One region of the Sphingobium salicis subsp. salicis genome, then DNA from elsewhere that is predicted to be linked to it. Evidence: predicted binding sites of a transcription regulator. Region 1 holds the regulator's gene; each other region holds the start of a gene.
What was found. Region 1 encodes LexA, which represses DNA repair genes until DNA is damaged. Its sites were predicted from a motif close to GTTCCNCNCTTGTTCT; they were not measured.
Positions count from the first base shown of each region.

Region 2: a site for LexA is predicted at 1,764-1,779, ahead of VHN57_RS01770 (DUF6771 family protein). Genes of this name have one in related genera too.
Region 3: a site for LexA is predicted at 1,062-1,077, ahead of VHN57_RS12380 (ATP-dependent helicase). Genes of this name have one in related genera too.

Region 1 is NZ_JAYRCS010000001.1:2,311,961-2,315,215, forward strand. It holds gene VHN57_RS11240 (molybdopterin molybdotransferase MoeA) at 1-931, shown strand, start outside; gene lexA (transcriptional repressor LexA) at 1,028-1,705, shown strand; gene VHN57_RS11250 (nuclear transport factor 2 family protein) at 1,962-2,528, shown strand; partial or broken gene VHN57_RS11255 (ComEC/Rec2 family competence protein) at 2,520-3,255, opposite strand, start outside.
Region 2 is NZ_JAYRCS010000001.1:364,798-368,052, reverse strand. It holds gene istB (IS21-like element helper ATPase IstB) at 1-563, shown strand, start outside; gene VHN57_RS01780 (hypothetical protein) at 720-1,235, shown strand; gene VHN57_RS01775 (hypothetical protein) at 1,355-1,645, shown strand; gene VHN57_RS01770 (DUF6771 family protein) at 1,793-1,984, shown strand; gene VHN57_RS01765 (reverse transcriptase domain-containing protein) at 2,297-3,255, opposite strand, start outside.
Region 3 is NZ_JAYRCS010000001.1:2,548,421-2,551,675, forward strand. It holds gene VHN57_RS12365 (Rrf2 family transcriptional regulator) at 1-232, shown strand, start outside; gene VHN57_RS12370 (hypothetical protein) at 189-530, opposite strand; gene VHN57_RS12375 (GFA family protein) at 639-1,034, opposite strand; gene VHN57_RS12380 (ATP-dependent helicase) at 1,148-3,255, shown strand, end outside.

The DNA of each region.
Region 1 (3,255 bases):
GGGCCAGGCCTGCCGCATCTTCACCGGCGCGCCCTTGTCGGCCGGCGCCGACGCGATCCTGATCCAGGAAAATGCCACGCGCGACGGCGACAAGCTGACCGCGCATGACGGCATATTGACGCCCGGCAGGCATGTCCGCCCGCTCGGCTCCGACTTCCGCGCCGGAACGCCGCTGGTCAGCGCCGGTAGCCGACTCACCCCCGGCCAGATCGCCCTTGCCGTCCTTGGCGGCCATGGCAGCCTGCCCGTCGGCGCCAGGCCGCGCGTCGCCCTGCTCTCGACCGGCAATGAACTTGTTGCCCCCGGCGCGCCGACGCCGCCGGGTTGCCTCCCCTCCTCCAACGCACCGATGCTCGCCGCCCTGCTCGCCACCCTGCCCTGCGACGTGATCGACCTCGGCATCGTGCCCGACGATCTTGGCGCCATGACGCGGGCGCTGGAACAGGCGGCCCAGGCCGACATCATCGTCTCGACCGGCGGCGCGTCGGTCGGCGACCATGATTATGTCCGCCCCGCCTTCGCGGCGGCCGGCGGCACGCTCGATTTCTACAAGATCGCGATGCGGCCGGGCAAACCGCTGATGGCCGGGCGCCTGGGCAACGCCACCTTCCTCGGCCTGCCGGGCAATCCGGTCTCCGCCTTCGTCACCGGCACCCTCTTCCTCTGCCCCCTGGTCCGCCATCTCGCCGGATCGCGCGCGCCGCTGCCGCCGGTCGTGCAGGCCCGCCTTGCCGCGTCGCTTGGCGCAACGGCGGAACGCGACGATTATCTGCGCGCCTATCGCGCCGCCGACGGCATCGTCTCGGTCACCGCGCAGGACAGCGCCGCCACCGCCGCCATGGCACTGGCTGACTGTTTGATCCGCCGTCCGGCCGGCTCAGCTCCCGCCATTGCCGGCGACATGGTCGACATCATCCCGCTCACCGCCTGACTGCGTGAGCGGCAAAAGCGGCGCATGGCTTAACGCGCTTGACTTGCCCCTTTCCGTTTCCTATGCGTTCTTCATTCGTTCCATGGAGGACCGCCGATGTTGACGCCCAAGCAGCAGGAATTGCTGAGCTTCATTCAGACCCGGCTGGAAGAAGGCGGCGTGTCCCCTTCGTTCGAGGAGATGAAGGACGCGCTCGACCTGCGCTCCAAGTCCGGCATCCACCGGCTGATCAATGCGCTGGAGGAACGCGGTTTCATCCGTCGCCTGCCCAACCGCGCCCGCGCGCTCGAAGTGTTGAAGCTGCCCGATGCGATGCATCGCGCGCCCGCTCCGGCCGTTACCGTGCCCAAGGCGCCAGCGCCGGCCGTGCTGCTGCCGACCGCCGCCAATGACGTGATCGAAATCCCGCTGCACGGCCGCATCGCCGCCGGCGTCCCGATCGAGGCAATGGAAAGCCACACCATGCTCTCCGTCCCCGCCGCTTTGCTCGGCTCGGGCGATCATTATGCGCTCGAAGTATCGGGGGACTCGATGATGGAGGCCGGCATTCTCGACGGCGACTTCGCGCTGATCCAGCGCACCGATGTCGCGCGCGAGGGCCAGATCGTCGTCGCCCTGATCGATGACGCCGAAGCAACACTCAAATATTTCCGCCGCGAAGGCAGCCGGGTCCGGCTCGATCCCGCCAATGCCGCCTATGAACCGCAGATCTATGATCCGCGCCAGGTCCGCATCCAGGGCAAGCTCGCCGGCCTGTTGCGCCGCTACAACTGATCGGCGAGCGGCGGAGCAACGTTCCGCCGCTTCCGACTTGCAATCCGGCATGGGCAGCCTCCTGCGGCCATGATAGCATGGCGCTGCGTTACAGGGGGTCTGGCTCATGTCCTATTTGCGCTCCATCTGTCCGGCCATCATCCTGCTATGTGCCTCTCCTGCGATCGCGCAGGATGACGAACAGACCCTCGCCCCTTTCCGCAGCCTGATCGAAACGCGCCTGGCCGCGCTCAAGAGCGGCGATATCCCCAAATATATGGCGATGCTCGACAAGGATTATGTCGCCATTTCCGATCTGGGCGAGCGCCGCACCCGCGCCGACCTGCCCGCCTATCTGCCGACCATCTCCAACCCGTCTCGCACCTATGCCATCCAATCGATCCATGTCCGCATCCTCGACGACATCGCTCTGGTCGATGCCGAAATCCGGGAGAACATGGCCGATGCCGTCGGCGGATGGCACGAAAGCGATATCTTCGTGCGCCAGGGCAGCCGCTGGCTCTATCTGCACCGGCAGGACAGTTCGATCCTCTATCCCCCCGCGCCCGTGCCGACTGATGCCGACCCGCTCGACGATTATGTCGGCCAATATCGCTCGGCCGGCGGCCTGACGGATATCATCACCACGCGCGACGGCACGCTCTACGGCCAGTCCACGCCGCAGGACACGCCCACCGCCCTGATCCATGTCGGTCCGGGCGCCTTCGCCATCCCCGGCGGCGCGGGCCTGCTGGTCTTCACCCGGTCGCCCACCGGCGCGGTGACCGGCCTGATCGGTCACCTCACCAGCGGCCAGATATCGACCTCCGCCAAACTGCCCTGACACCCGCCGCCGCGCCGCCGGTCGGACGATCCACGGATGTGCGTCGCCGGGCCGATGGACGGTGTGAACTTTGCCGCTTTCAAGGCCAATCGACAGGCCGCCGGTGCGCGATAGCAGCCGGCGGTCGATCTTCATCCAGCGCGGCCGGCACCACCAGGGCAGCCCCCGATCGCTGATGACGATATCGGCCGCCGCGCAATCCCGCTCCAATATCGGCCGATCGACCAGCATCGCATTCCGCGTCACCAGCAAGCGCCAGTCGCGCCTGCCCCGAGGCAACGTCACCGCGCACAGATCGGTCGAACAGCGCGCCTGCTTCATCGTCGCGATCGCTTCCAGCGTCCCGTCATAGCCCGCGCTCTCGCTCAGCACGTCGCGGACATAATCGCCCGCCCCCTCGCGCAGCAGCGCCATCGTCCCCGTCGGTGTTCGCACCGCGACGTGCCGCCCATCGCCCGTCACCACGATATCGGGCGGCGCCAGCAGCGCGATGCCGGCCAGGCCGATTGCGACCGGCGCCAACCCCAGCCAGCGCCAGCGACTGCGCCAGAGCAGACACCACAGACCACCCACCACGATGATCCCGAAAATCCAGCCCGGCACCGCCGGCGCCAGCATCACCGCCATCGGGCTCGCCGCCACGCCATGCGCCACCGCCAGCAGCAAAGCGATCGCCTTGCCGGTCAGCCACCAGAAGGGCGCGCCCAGCCCGACCAGATCGAAGCAC
Region 2 (3,255 bases), 1.9 Mb from region 1:
CAGCGCTGTGTTCCGGCGATGGCTGGCTCGAAAAAGGCGCCAACCTCATCCTGTTCGGTCCACCGGGCGGGGGTAAAACCCATCTGGCAGCGGCAATCGGTCTCGCGCTGATCGAAAATGGCTGGCGTGTCCTGTTCACTCGCACCTCCGATCTGGTCCAGAAACTTCAGGTCGCCCGCCGCGAACTGGCGCTCGAGGCCGCGATCGCCAAGCTCGACAAATATCATCTGCTGGTCCTCGACGACCTCGCATATGTGACCAAGGATCAGGCCGAAACGTCCGTCCTGTTCGAGCTGATCAGCGCGCGGTACGAACGGCGCTCCACGCTCATCACCGCCAACCAGCCCTTCGGTGAATGGAACCGGGTCTTCCCCGATCCCGCCATGACGCTCGCCGCCGTGGACCGCCTTGTGCATCACGCGACGATCTTCGAAATGAACGTCGAGAGCTACCGCCGCCGCTCGGCGATCCAGCGACAATCACGCGCTGGCCGGCCAGCGACCTTCGCGACAATCAAGTCCACCGAGGAAATGTCGCGCAGCGACAATCAAACCTGCGAGTAGCGCTTGCCAGCGTCAATCAAAGCAGGCACCACATGAACACCGCGACGATCAGTTCTCATCCTGATTGACGCCAGCTTCTCATCCAGATCGCCGCGCTATAGTGCAGAAATCTACGAGGCGGCGAATGGGGCCCTTTCGCCAAATGAAAAGGCCCGGATGATCCTCTACGACGTCGCCACTCAGGAAGAGGCGCGTGGCCTCGAACTGATCGGCCGAGGCGGAGCCCTGAGTGTCAGCCGAGGCATGGCGATCGCCAAGCCCGCTCAGGAGCTCGTATCCAGCATGGGCATCCGAACGCTGGAGAAGGACGGCCTGGGTCAGCAGGACATCGCCATGGCAGCCGTCGGCCGTTATGAGCGAGTGTCAGAATTCCATCGAGCAGGGATCGATTTAGGGGCTACTTTAGCGCGAGCCAGTGGCCCTGGCGCCGCAGCATTAGATGCGCGGTTGGAACGCCTTGCTTCACAAGCGCTAGAGCCAGTGCCCAATGGCCTCGATCGGGAATCTGAAATCACCGGGGGCGATGCGGAGGGAACCTACCTATCTGAGGCAGTTACTCGCGGGATCGCTTCGCAGGCGAGCGACATCAAGTTCGAATTAGTCATCAAGCCGAAAGGCCGCACAGATCCAGATGCAAGCGAACAGCACAGCTTTGCTATGCCTCGCGGTTGAGGCCGCGATTAAAGGCGCAATAGCGCGCGACCAGATGATCATTGAGGCCCCGCGCGCCGACGTCGTCATGCTTGGAAACACACTTCGCGAATGTTCGCGAAATGAAATGAGGATTCGAAATGCCCGATGAAACCATGATCTTCGGCGTCAGCGAAGAGGGCCCGAATGGCGATGCACTGGGCTTCATCGATCTCACCAAGCTGCATGTCGGAAATAAGGTTCATGACGCCTACCGCGCAGCTGTTCTCGAAGCCGCAAAACAGCGACGGGAGGAGGGCTTCGGCTGCGCCTATCTTCCACATGAGGGCATGCTGCTACTCATGCATGAGGTTCCAAGCGAGGCGAAGGTGCCTGACGCCGCCATGCCATTCACGATCCACGGCTTCGCGTCTCTCCTTGCCGACGACTGACAAAAATAGGCACGTCCTCAGCGTAACCTGTTGCTGCACCGGGATGAGGGACCGCCCCCTTTCGGCTAGTCCAAGCCCATCCATCAACCTCGTTTGCCGAAGAACAGGCTCTTGCCATGTTCTCTTTTTGTTCGCATATCGCCGGACATGACACAGCCCGATTCTCTCTGGCTCGCGCAGAGCCTTCTTAACGCCCCTGGGTGGGCACGAGTGGCACTGACGGCGCCAAACGAACGGTTGCGGGAGCAAGCTGCTGTAGAACTGGCCCAAACAATTATCGTGGCCATGGAACGTCAGCCGCCTCACTTTGATCGCAGGCATATGACCCTTCCCCTTTGACGTGGGGGCGAACGTCCCCCTGCGAAACCTCGGCGATTATGCCCACCGAAACGCCAATCTTTTCATCATCTGCAAATGCGGCCACTCAGGAGTAATCGATGCTGAAAAACTCAACCGCTGGTTCCTCGCGCATTGCTGGAACACCGCTATGGAAACCGTCGGATCGCACCTGCGCTGCACGCGCTGTCGGGGACATCCTGAACGATTTGCTCCAACGCCTCGACAGCCAGACCGGCCTGACTGGATGAACAGCGAAGCTAGTTGGAAACGACTGGTTCGGCGCCTGCGCGATTAGCTGAACGGCGGACCTGGTCAGGGCAGCCAAGCATGCAGTTCAGATATGGCAATGGCGAGCTGCCGACCATGATCATGGCCACCCTTGTGAACGACGCCAACAACGCGGTCATCCACATCCAGCAATGGCCCCCCTGACATCCCCGGTGTCAGCATCTGCTGAACCTCCACCATCTTCACCGCGCTTTTGGTTGGCAGGGATGTAACCGCACCAGGTCGGATGTTCAGTCTATCGCCGGGGCCGTAGCCGGGATACCCGATCGCGGTCGTGGCCTCACCTGTCGCGGCCGCCTTGGCGGCGGTCTCGAGCTCATAGAACTCGTTACTTGGGATTGCATGGTCGAGAACCGCCAGATCTCGATTTGGGCAACGATGCTTCACATACGCCGGGAATTTATTCGACGGCTTCGATGGATGATAAAGCTCGACTAGCCCGGACGGCGATACGCAATGTTCTGCCGTAACCAGGCCAACGCCTTTCATGAAGAAAGCCGTGCCTTGGTCACCCCCTGTTTCCCAATGCTCAATCAGCCACACTGATCGTTCTCGTATTTCCTGGGGACTGGGCAAAATGTCGAGCGCGAGCGGCGGGAATGCAGCGTTGAAACGGGATGCGACACTGCGAAAGACCGGGTCAGATGCGCCTTTGATGTATCCCAGCCACGATACCTTGCCTTGCAAGTGCTGGCCGACGTCAGCTTTACCACCATGCGAGGATTTGAATTTTGCCTGGGCGGCGGCCAGTCCCAGCGTTTCAACAGAGTAAAGGGCCGCCCGCAAATTCCTCACAAACCGCCGGTCGACATTGAGAGCCTCGTTAATCCGGATGCCTGTCACGGTGCGGCGCGAATGCTTATCCGCATAGTGAGCCTTGTCTGGGTTCAGCACAAACCCATTACCGCTGAAAATCTGCTTGAGTTTCTCCGACAACAGATCCGGTGAGAAATGCCCTGATGCCGGTGGTGTCGTTTCGAACA
Region 3 (3,255 bases), 240 kb from region 1:
GGCTGATTGCGCGTCCTGCGCGATCCGTCCGGCCTGCGGCTTGTCAGGCATATTGGCGCAGGCGCTCGGCGCCTTCCTGACGGTGCTGGATGGCTACAGCCTGGCCGACGCGGCGCGCGACCGGACTGGCCTCGCGGCGCTCATCGCCGCCCTGCCCGCCCCTGCCGCCGCCGACCTCAATCCGGATCTCAGCCCGGCCTGCGCATCCTCTTCTTCGCCTCGCCCGGATTGACGCAACCGTCCTGCACGCCCTTGCCGCAGACCGGATAGGCCTTCGCCTCGGTCGGCGGCGGCGTCATGTTGCCGCCCACCGTCACAGGATTGGCCGCCGTGCCCACAGGCGCAGCCGGATCGCGCGGCACGTCCGCCGGCGCCGGCACCATGCCCGTCTCGGCCGGCACCGCGCCGGTCGGCTGGGCCGCATTGGGATCCTGGTTCTGGGCCGGCGGCGACATCGCCTGCGCCCCGGCCTGACCGGGCAGCGCCGCCATCGACAGGGCAGCAAAGCCGGCGATCATGATGATCTTCATCGGGTTGGTCCTTCTACTCCTTGCCCCGAGCAAGGGAGAAACCGGCCGCCCCGCCTCCCTGTTCCGCGTCAGCGACGAACCGTGCCGCCGCTGACGCCGGCCGCACGCTCAGTCCGACGGGTATCGATCGAACCGGGGCAGGTCATGCGCCGCCGCCATCCACGGCGCCGCCTCGGCATATTGGACATGCACCGCCGGCGGAAAGACCGTCTGATCGTCCAGCGTCGCGCTCTGGATGTCGATCATGCCGGGAAAGACCGTCGGGTTGGTGTAGAACAACCCGGTGCCACAAATGCCGCAGAAATGGCGGGTCGCATTGTCCGACGACTGATAGGTGACCGGATCGCCCTCTATCGTCACCTTGTCATGCGGGAACAGCGCCCAGCCGACCATCGGCGCGCCCGCACTCATCCGGCAATCGCTGCAATGGCACAGCGCGCTGTAAACCGGCTCGCCCTCCGCCGCATAATGGATCGCCCCGCACTGGCACCGCCCCGTCACCATCATCTTGCTCCATTCGCATCTTGCGTGATTCCCCTTTTGTTCTCATAGATTGCGTCCCGCTGCAAGGCCATCCGCCCTTGCCCCCGCAACCGCCCATCCCTAGTTGATCGCCCATGACCGTGCCTGCCCCCTCTCCCAATGACCCGCCCTATCTGAAGGGCCTCAACGAACCGCAGCGTCAGGCTGTACTGACCACGGAGGGACCGGTGCTGGTGCTGGCCGGCGCGGGCACGGGCAAGACCGCAGCGCTCACCGCCCGCCTCGCCCATCTGGTCGCGACCCAGCGCGCCTGGCCCTCGGAAATCCTGGCCGTGACCTTCACCAACAAGGCGGCACGGGAGATGCGCGAGCGCGTCGGCCGGATGATCGGCCCGGCGGTCGAGGGCATGCCCTGGCTCGGCACCTTCCACGCGATCGCCGCCAAGATGCTGCGCCGCCATGCCGAACTGGTGGACCTCCAGTCCAATTTCACCATCCTCGACACCGACGATCAGCTGCGCCTGATGAAGCAGCTGATCCAGGCGGAGGGGATTGACGAGAAGCGCTGGCCCGCGCGCCAACTCGCCGGCCTGATCGACCAGTGGAAGAACAAGGGCCTCACCCCGGAGGAAGTCGGTGCCGGCGAGGCGGAGGGCTATGCCCATGGCAAGGGGCAAAAGCTCTATGCCGCCTATCAGGCCCGCCTTCGCGAGGTAAATGCCTGCGATTTCGGCGACTTGTTGCTACATTCTCTCACCATCTTGAAGCGTCACCGCGATGTGCTGGAGCAATATCAGCAACGCTTCAAATATATCATGGTGGACGAATATCAGGACACCAACTCCAGCCAGTATCTCTGGCTGCGACTGCTCGCCCAGACCCGCAAGAATATCTGCTGCGTCGGCGACGATGACCAGTCCATCTATTCATGGCGTGGCGCAGAAGTCGCCAATATCCTGCGGTTTGAAAAGGATTTTCCGGGCGCCGTGATCGTCCGCCTGGAACAGAATTACCGCTCCACCCCGCATATCCTGGGCGCCGCATCCGGGGTGATCGCGGAAAATGGCAACCGCCTGGGCAAGACATTGTGGACCGACGTCGACGTCGGCGAAAAGGTGCGCGTGCTCGGCGTGTGGGACGGGCCGGAGGAAGCCCGCCGCGTCGGCGACGAGATCGAGGCGATCGCCCGCGCCGGCGGCTCGCTGGATGAGGTCGCGATCCTCGTCCGTGCCCAGCACCAGACCCGCGAATTCGAAGACCGTTTCATCCAGATCGGCCTGCCCTATCGCATCGTCGGCGGCTTCCGCTTCTATGAGCGCGCCGAAATCCGCGACGCGCTCGCCTATCTGCGCCTCGTCAACCAGCCGGCCGACGACCTGGCGTTCGAGCGGATCGTCAACGTGCCGAAGCGCGGCCTGGGCGACAAGGCGGTCGAGAAGCTGCACCGGCTGGCGCGCGCGGAGGGCATTCCCCTAGCCCTCGCCGCCGCCCGCATCCTCGACACCGACGAACTGACACCCCAGGCGCGCCGTTCGCTCGGCGCCTTCATCGGCGATCTCGCCCGCTGGCGCGATCGCGCCGCACAACTGCCCCATGCCGAACTGGCGCGCCAGATCCTGGACGAAAGCGGCTATACCGCCACGCTCCAGGCCGAACGCTCGACCGAGAGCGCCGGGCGCCTCGAAAACCTGAGTGAACTCACCCGCGCGATGGAGGAATATGAGACGCTGGGCGCCTTCCTCGAACATGTCAGCCTGGTCATGGACAATGAGGCGCAGCAGGACGAGCAGAAGCTCACCATCATGACCATCCACGCCGCCAAGGGCCTGGAATTCGACAATGTCTTCCTCGCCGGCTGGGAGGAAGGCATCTTCCCCTCGCAGCGCGCGCTGGACGAAGGCGGGCTCAACAGTCTGGAGGAGGAACGGCGCCTCGCCTATGTGGCGATCACCCGCGCGCGCAAGCGCTGCACCATCCTCCACGCCGCCAACCGCCGCATCTATGGCCAGTGGACCAGTTCCATCCCCTCCCGCTTCGTCGGCGAATTGCCGCCCGAACATGTGGATGAGGAAAGCAGCATGTCCGGCGGCGCCTCGCTCTGGCGCGCCAACTGGTCGGAACGGGACGATCCCTTCGCCAATGTCGCGCGCGGCTCGTCGCGGGGGCCGGGCTGGCAGCGCGCCCAGACCAGCGGCCAGTTCAGCCGCGAGCCCGTGCGAATCGTCGAAGCCCGCACCTCGGC